DNA from 2 places in the uncultured Salinicola sp. genome. Region 1 is predicted to be linked to the other one. Evidence: predicted binding sites of a transcription regulator. Region 1 holds the regulator's gene; the other holds the start of a gene.
The links. Region 1 encodes sigma-54, which starts transcription at its own class of promoters, with help from an activator protein. Its sites were predicted from a motif close to TGGCACNNNNNTTGCTNT; they were not measured.

Region 1 (4,410 bases):
AGCGTTCGAGCAGGATCTTGGCATCGGCGGTGAGATAGACGACCTGGGTGTCTATGCCGCGCCCGCGCACCGCGTCCAGCAGGATGGGAAAACGCTCCAGCGATTCCGGCAGGTTGCGCGCGTCGATACTGACCGCCACGTTGGGCCGGGATGGCGGAGCGCTGCGCAGTTCGTCGATCAGCGGGGCGAGCAGGTTGGCGGGGAGGTTGTCGATGGCGTAGTAGCCAAGATCCTCGAGCGCCTGCAGCGCAATCGATTTCCCCGAGCCCGAGCGGCCACTGATGATGACGAGTTGCATCGCTTATCCGTCGTCGCTGTCACGGTGATGGCGAATGGCATCGACGAGCGCATCGTGCAGCGCCCGCTGCGAGTCGGCCTGGCGCAACTGCTGCCGAACGCTGCTCTGGTTCATGATGCCGGCGACTTCCGCCAGCAGCGACAGATGCGCATCATCCGCCTCTTCCGGCACCAGCAGCACGAAAACGAGGTCCACCGGCTCGCCGTCGATGGCGTCGAAGTCGATGGCGTCCTCCAGGCGCATGAATCCCGCAATCGGCCCTTTGCAATGAGGGCTGCGAGCATGGGGGATGGCAACGCCGTTGCCGATCCCCGTGCTTCCCAGTCGCTCGCGACCGATCAGGCGGCTGAAGACCTCATGGCTATCCAGGCTGGGCGTGTTCTGGGCGATGAAGGTGCTGAAAAATTCCAGCAGACGTTTTTTGCTGCCCCCCGTGACCTCGAACAGGGTTCGCTCGGGGGGCAGAATGCTTTCCAGTGTCATCATCAGGCGTCAACGGGCGCCTGCGCCTTGGGCGCGGGCTTGTGCCTTCTCTTTGTGCTTGACCAGTTGGCGGTCGAGTTTGTCGGCCAGTGAATCGATGGCGGCGTACATGTCGGTATCGCTGGCTTCGGCGTGCAGGTCGCCGCCGGCCGCGTGCAGGGTACAGGCTGCCTGCTGGCGTTCCTTCTCGACACTCAGGGTGACCTGGACGTTGGTGATGTTGTCGTAGTGACGCTCCAAACGAACGAGTTTCTCTCCGACGTAGTCCCGGAGGGCGTCGGTCAGCTCGACATGGTGGCCGGTAACGTTCACTTGCATGACACACTCCTGTTGCGGCAGATGGCACTTCTGATTGTAACCCTTTTCAGGGCACTGCAAAGGCATCGTGATCGATCTGGTTCGGAATGGCGAGCCTTGACTGACTTCGGGCCCGGGGATCAGGCCAGGCGCTTGCGTTCACTGGACGACGGAATGCCCATGGCTTCACGGTATTTGGCCACGGTGCGCCTGGCGACGCTGATGTCGGACTGGGCCAGCAATTCGACCAATTTGCTGTCCGAGAGAGGTTTGCGCGGGGGCTCGTCGCCGATGAATTTCTTGATGCGGGCGCGGATGGCAGTGCTTGAATAGCTGTCGCCGTCGCCACCCTGTCCGCCGACCTGGCTCGAGAAAAAGTACTTCAACTCGAACACGCCGCGTGGCGTGTGGATGTATTTCTGGGTCGTGACCCGGGAGATCGTCGATTCATGCATGTCGACGCTGCGGGCGATGTCGGCCAGGATCAGGGGTTTCATCGCCTCTTCGCCGCGCTCGAGAAACCCCACCTGGCGCGACATGATCTCCCGGCCCACCCTGAGCAGCGTGTCGTTTCGGCTGGAGAGGCTCTTGATCAGCCAGCGGGCTTCCTGCAGGTGCTGGCGCAGGAAGGTGTTGTCATCGCTTTTGTCCGCCCGTTTGATCAGGGCGGCGTAGTCGGGCTGGATGCGCAGGCGCGGCAGGGTCTCGGCGTTCAGCTCGATGCGCCAGCCATCGCGAGAGGGCGTGGCAACCAGGTCGGGGATCACGTAGTCGTCGCGGCTGGTGTCGAAGCGCTGGCCCGGGCGCGGCTCCAGCGTCCGGATCAAGGCGATGACGCTATCGAGCTCCTCCTCCTCGAGACGCAGGCGGCGCTTGAGCAGTCGTCGATCGTTGCCGGCCAGGGCTTCGAGGAACTGGCGCACCAGACGCTTGGCCTGGGGGAGCAGTGGGGTGTCGTCGTCCAGCGTGCCGAGTTGAAGCAGCAGGCACTCGCGCAGGTTGCGAGCGCCGACGCCGGTGGGGTCGAACTGTTGCAGGCGCATGAGCGTGTGCTCGAGATCGGCCGTGCTGACGCTCTCCCCGCGCTGCTCGCGCAGGCTCGCCGCCAGCTCGTCCAGTGAGTCCACCAGGTAGCCATCGTCGTTGATGGCGTCGATCAGGCACTCTCCCAGTGCCAGCTCGCGCTCGTCGAAATCTCCCATCGCCAGCTGCCAGAGCAGGTGGTCGCGAAGGGTCGTGACAGCCGCGTTACGGTCGAAGTCCGGGGCTTCCTCGTTACTGCTCGCGCTGCCCGGAGAGCCGACATGGGCGTCCTGGTAGGTATCGCTCCAGTCGCTGTCGAGGGCCAGTTCGTCGGGAATGTCATTGGCCCACTCGTCTTCCGTGGCGTCCTGGGTCTCCTGCTCCGAATAGGGCTCTTCCATTTCCAGCATCGGATTGGACTCCAGCGCCTGCTGTATTTCCTGACGCAGGTCGAGCGTCGACAGCTGAAGCAGTTGAATGGCCTGCTGGAGCTGAGGCGTCATGGTCAACTGCGTGCCGACCCTGAGTTGCAGCGAGGGCTTCATGGACATGGAAAAGCGATCGTCACGATAACGGAGGAAGGCTCACAACGTTACTGGCTGCGATGGCGATATGCAACGCTTTATGCAAGAAACATGCCATCAGTGTGGGTTCCGAAGTGGCGGCAACCGATGGCATGACGAAAAGGGCAGGGGGCTACAGGCGGAACTCGTGGCCGAGATAGACCTCGCGAACGCGCTGGTTTTCGAGAATGGCCTGGGGACGGCCCTCGGCGATGATCTGGCCGTCACCGACGATGTAGGCGTTATCGCAGATGTCGAGCGTCTCGCGCACGTTGTGGTCGGTGATCAGGACGCCGATCTCGCGGTCGCGCAACTGGCGGATGATGCTCTTGATGTCGCCGACCGAGATGGGGTCGACACCGGCGAACGGTTCGTCGAGCAGGACGAATGCCGGCTCGGTGGCCAGGGCGCGGGCGATCTCGACGCGCCGGCGTTCGCCACCGGACAGGCTCATGCCCAGGTTGTCGCGAATATGGTCGACGTGGAAATCGCCGAGCAGCTGTCCCAGCCGTTCGCGCCGCCCGGCGCGATCCAGATCCTTGCGCGTCTCGAGGATCGCCATGATGTTGTCGGCGACGCTCAGCTTGCGGAAGATCGAGGCCTCCTGCGGCAGATAGCCGATGCCGGCTCGTGCCCGGTCGTGCATCGGCGCACGGCTGAGATCCATGTCGTCGATGTGGACGCTACCCGCATCGGCCTTGACCAGGCCGACGATCATGTAAAAGGACGTCGTCTTGCCGGCGCCATTCGGTCCCAGCAAGCCGACGATACTCCCTTGCCGCAGCGTCAGGCTGAAGTCGTGGACGACTCGGCGTCCCTTGTAGCTCTTGGCAAGGTTGGCGGCCGTTAGCGTTTTCATGAATACGATCCTTGTGGCTGCGCGCCGGAGAGTGATGTCGCGGTCACGCCCCGCGCGACGGCTCGAAACGATGCCGGGTCATGGTTCGACCGTTACTGGGACGAATCGCGCGGCGTGAGAGTCATGCGGACGCGGCCGTCGCCGCTTCCGTCGCCATTCTGGGCGGAGCGGGCCTGGACGCGTCGCGAGTCGAGATAGTACTCGACATAGGCACCGTCGAAGGTGTCGCCGGCCTGGTGCAGCTCAGCGTTGCCGATCAGCTCCACCCGTCGTTCGGCGGCGTGATAGACCACGGTATCGCCCCAGCCCTTGACGATCTCCTGATCGGGCGCCGGCTTCTGTTCGAGGTAGGCGCGCTCGCCACCGCCGCCCTTGGCGGTGACCTGGCTGACCTGGCCGTTGTTGCCGCGCTGGATATCAACGCGTGCCGCCTTGAGATGCATGCTGCCTTGCTGCATGTCGACGCCGCCCGTGTAGACGGCAGTGCCCTGGCGATCGTCCAGCTCGAGTTGATCGGCGGCGATTTCTATCGGTGCGCTGGCATCGCTCTCCAGCGCGACGGTCGGAAGACTGGTGAAGCCCAGCGCGGTCAGCACCAGGAGTTGGCCGATTTCTCGCCTCATGATCCTTGATCCTCAGATTGCTGTGGCAGGCGCCCCTGCACGTTGTCGGTCAAGCGCATACGATCTTCGTTGATCCAGGCATCGAAGCGGTTCCCGCGCATGCTCTGATTATGCTGACGCAACACGGAAGGCGTGTCACTCCAGGCGTGGGCTTCGCGATTGTCGTAGTGCAGCGTCTGCGTCTCCAGGCTCCACGCCTGCTCCGGCTGAACCAGGCGTGCGTCGCCCTGGAGCGTCAACTGTTCTCCGCTGCGGCTCAGTCGC
Region 2 (4,410 bases), on a different contig from region 1:
AGCACGCCCCGGCTCTGGTCGGGCGCCTCGCGCGCCTCGATCATTTGGGTGCGGAAGGTAGAGTCAGTCGTCATCTCAACGCTCCTTCAGCAGCGTGCGCGCATTGTAGAGGTTCATCAGGAACGACACCGTCAGGCTGATGACCAGATAGACCGCCATGGTCATGGCGATGATCTCGATCGCCTGCCCCGTCTGGTTCAGCGTGGTGCCGGCAAAGACGGCAACGAGGTCCGGGTAGCCGATCGCCGTGGCCAGCGAGGAGTTCTTGATCAGGTTGAGATACTGGCTGGTCATCTGCGGAACGATGACCCGCATCGCCTGGGGGATGACGATCTTGCGCAGGGTGATGGTCTCCGGCAGGCTCAGCGAGCGCGCCGCCTCGGTCTGGCCATGGGAGACCGACAGAATGCCCGAACGCACGATCTCGGCGATGAAGGCCGCGGTGTAGATCGACAGCGCCAGCCACAGCGCCAGCAGCTCCGGCAGGATATTGATCCCGCCGCGGAAGTTGAAACCGGTCAATTCCGGCAGCGTCCAGTCGAGCGGCGACCCGGTGGCGAGGAAGACGATCAGCGGCAGGCCGATGACGACAGTCGCGCCGATCCAGTAGACCGGCAGCGCCTGGCCGGTTCTCGCCTGGCGCCGCTTGGCGAACAGGCCGAACAGGAAGACGGCGACGACGGCGATCAATAGCGCCCAGGGCGTCGCGGAGAAGCCCTCGAGCGGCTGCGGATCGGGCATCACCATGCCGCGCACGTTGAAGAAGAAGGCATCGAACAGCGACAGGCTCTGTCGCGGCGATGGCAGCGCCCGCAGCACGGCGTAGTACCAGAACAGGATCTGGACCAGCAGCGGGATATTGCGGAAAGCCTCGACGTAGATCGTCGCCAGACGCGCCAGCAGCCAGTTGGGCGACAGACGGGCAATGCCGACCAGGAAGCCGATGATCGTCGCCGCCACGATCCCCAGTGCCGATACCAGCAGCGTGTTGAGCAGACCGATGACGAACGTTTTGCCGTAGGTGCTATCGCTGGTGTAGTCGATCAGCGTCTGCGGAATCGAGAAACCGGCTCGCCCTTCGAGAAAGCCGAAACCCGTCTGAATACCGCGGGCCTCGAGGTTGACCAGCGTGTTGTGGACCAGATAACCGATGAAAACCGCCAGGACCAGGAACAGCACGGCCTGAACGATCAGGGCGCGGATGGCGGGATTCCGCCACAGGGGGCCCCGCCCCCGTCGCGGCAGGGTAGTGGATGGACGCAGCATGAGTTGTCTCTACTCGAGCGTTGAGAAACACCGCACCCCGGCGCTCAGACCGAAGGGGCGCGGTGTCGAGAGGACGAGTTGACGCTCAGCGAACCGGCGGGGCGTACTGGATGCCGCCGTCGTTCCACAGCGCGTTGATGCCACGTTCGAGCTTCATCGGAGAATCCATGCCGACGGTACGCTCGAAGACTTCGCCGTAGTTGCCCACCATCTTGACGATGTTGTAGGCCCAATCGTTGCTGATGCCCATCTGCTCGCCGAAGGTGCCGTCCTTGCCCAGCAGGCGCGCCACGTCCGGGTTCGGCGGGTTGTCGCGCATCTGGTCGACGTTGTCGCTGGTCACGCCGAGCTCTTCGGCGTCGAGCATCGCGAACAGCGTCCACTTGACGATGTTGAACCACTGGTCGTCACCCTGGCGAACGACCGGGCCCAGCGGCTCCTTGGAAATGCGCTCGGGCAGAATCACCACGCCGTCGGGATCCGCCAGTTGCAGACGCAGCGCGGCCAGCTGCGACGAATCGGAGGTCAGCACGTCGCAACGTCCGCTGTCGAAACCCTGAGCGGTCTGGTCGGAGGTATCGAACGCGACCTGCTGGAACTGCATGTCATGGGCCTTGAAGTAGTCGGCCATGTTCAGCTCGGTGGTGGTCCCCGCCTGGACGCAGATGGAGGCTCCATCGAGCTCGGTGGCACTCTCGATGCCCAGGTCCTTGCGGACCAGGAAGCCCTGACCGTCATAGAAATTGACGCCAGTGAAGTTCAGACCCAGGGAGTTGTCGCGCGTGGCGGTCCAGGTGGTGTTGCGGGACAGCACGTCGACTTCGCCGGACTGCAGGGCGGTGAAGCGCTCCTTGGCGGTGAGCGGAGAGAACACCACCTTCTCCGGATCGCCGAGAACGGCAGCGGCAACGGCGCGGCAGACCTCGACATCGATGCCGGTCCACTTGCCGTTTTCATCGGGTGAGGAGAAGCCGGTCAGACCCGTGCTGACGCCACAGGTGAATTCGCCGCTGCTTTTGACATCATCCAAAGTGGCAGCCTGAGCAGGGGTCACGGCAGCCGCGGCAAGCAGGGCGGCTGGCAGTACGATCAGGCTTTTGTTGTTGTGGCGCATATGGAATCAACTCCCTCGCGTTATCATTTGAGTGCATGCCGGAACATGCCAGATGAAATTAGCAAAGTTCGTTCCACTTTCGCGCCAAGGGCCGTAAAACCCTGTTTCAACGCTATCCTAGCGCCGTCGCCTACGAGCACATCGGGTCCGCCCGGCATCCGGAGCCGACGCAGTGACAACAAATTGTTTCAAAACAGTGCTTAAATAACACAGCCGCACCATGATGGTGCCCGCTCACGAGCCCCTTCCGGCGCGAATGGCCATCAAGGCATCGCGAAGCGATCTTCGACTATGGTTGAATCCCGCGACCGCGTCGGCACCACATCCCGGCCATGGACAGTCCCAACAGGGCGACGCTGGCCCCGAGCGAGTTGGCGAGGATATCGGCCCAGTCGCCGCCTTGACGTCCCGGCACCCACAGCTGCAGGTACTCGACGACGACGCTGAACGCGACCGCCGCCAGCCAGGCCAGCAGCCAGCGGCACCCCGCGACACGCAGCCCGGTCGCCAGGCCGGCGTAGGCGATGAAGTGATTGAACTTGTCCCAGGGCAGGTGCTGCGGCAAGTCCCCCGCGGGACTCAGGCTCCCCCAGGCGATCCCGGCGGCCCACACCAGCGTCAGCAGCGCCGCGGCGGTGCGCCGGATACGCGGCGACATGCTCTTGCCCCACTCGCGGCGGCGTCGCATTTCGCTCACGGCGCGTCCGCCAGTTCGGCAGGCAACCCGCAGCGACGACAGAGCCCGGCAGGCAGACGATCCACCCAGCGTGGGTGATCCTCGAGGCGCGGGGCGCCCAGCGATGAGAGCCGATGTCGGTGGTCGCCGATGAAACGGTAGCCCCCATCGCGCAGGGGACGCGGGATCCAGCGCAGCCACTCGAGCTGCCGCCACCCGCCCCGCAACCGGGTGGCCAGACGCCAGGCGGCGTCGCTGTTGCGGCTGGGCGCGCCGTCGACGAAAACCCAGATGCTGTCGGACCGCGCGAAGTCGATCCGGAAATGCTCGCCGAGCCGGCGCGAGACCGCCCCCTTCAGCCCGGAGATGCGCAGTCGGCTGTCCGGGCGCTCGCGAGCCAGCAGCCAGCGTACCGAGCGCCGGCAGAACGGGCAGTCGGCATCGAACAGCAGCAGGCCGTCCCCGGCCTCGCCGCCGGTGGACTCAGCGATGATAGGCGGGGCTGAGCTCATGCAGGGCGTCCATGAACGCGGTGACGTGATCCGGATCGGTGAACTGGCTGATGCCGTGTCCCAGGTTGAAGACGTGGCCCTCGCCCGGACCGAAGCTCTCGAGGATGCGGGCGACCTCCTCGCGGATTCGCGACGGCGGCGCGAACAGCACGTTGGGGTCGAGATTGCCCTGCAACGCCACACGGTCGCCGACGCGCCGGCGGGCGTCGCTCAGCTCGGTGGTCCAGTCCAGGCCCACCGCGTCACAGCCGCTGTCGGCGATCGACTCGAGCCACTGCCCGCCGTTCTTGGTGAACAGGATCACCGGCACGCGGCGGCCGTCGTGATCCCGGATCAGGCCATCGACGATGCGCTGCATGTAGGCCAGGGAGAATTCGCGGTACGCGGGCGTCGACAGGGCGCCCCCCCAGGTATCGAAGATCTGCACCACCTGGGCACCGGCTCGGATCTGGGCGTTGAGATAGTCGGTCACTGCCGTGGCCAGTACGCCCAGCAAGGCATGGAGCGTGTCGGGATCGCCGTAGAGCATCGCCTTGAGATGGCGGAAATCCTTGCTGGAGCCGCCTTCGACCATGTAGGTCGCCAGTGTCCAGGGACTGCCGGAGAAGCCGATCAGCGGTACGCGGCCGTTGAGCTCGCGACGGATCGTGGCGACGGCGTTCATCACGTAGTCGAGATCGCTCTCGGCCGACGGCGCGCTCAGGGCAGCCACGTCGGCAGCGGAGCGCACCGTCTTGCGGAACTTGGGCCCTTCGCCGGTCTCGAAATAGAGCCCGAGCCCCATGGCGTCCGGGATGGTCAGGATATCCGAGAACAGAATCGCCGCGTCCAGCGGATAACGT

Region 2: Q0602_RS06240 (amino acid ABC transporter substrate-binding protein) is a predicted target of sigma-54. The motif match lies at 2,439-2,456, and genes of this name have one in related genera.

What each region holds. Positions count from the first base shown of each region.
Region 1 is NZ_CALFQK010000154.1:20,088-24,497, reverse strand. It holds gene rapZ (RNase adapter RapZ) at 1-298, opposite strand, end outside; gene ptsN (PTS IIA-like nitrogen regulatory protein PtsN) at 302-781, opposite strand; gene raiA (ribosome-associated translation inhibitor RaiA) at 791-1,099, opposite strand; gene Q0602_RS17275 (RNA polymerase factor sigma-54) at 1,219-2,652, opposite strand; gene lptB (LPS export ABC transporter ATP-binding protein) at 2,798-3,523, opposite strand; gene lptA (lipopolysaccharide transport periplasmic protein LptA) at 3,616-4,146, opposite strand; gene lptC (LPS export ABC transporter periplasmic protein LptC) at 4,143-4,410, opposite strand, start outside.
Region 2 is NZ_CALFQK010000073.1:2,060-6,469, forward strand. It holds gene Q0602_RS06230 (amino acid ABC transporter permease) at 1-74, opposite strand, end outside; gene Q0602_RS06235 (amino acid ABC transporter permease) at 76-1,266, opposite strand; gene Q0602_RS06240 (amino acid ABC transporter substrate-binding protein) at 1,352-2,380, opposite strand; gene Q0602_RS06245 (VanZ family protein) at 2,670-3,068, opposite strand; gene Q0602_RS06250 (thiol-disulfide oxidoreductase DCC family protein) at 3,074-3,568, opposite strand; gene hemE (uroporphyrinogen decarboxylase) at 3,540-4,410, opposite strand, start outside.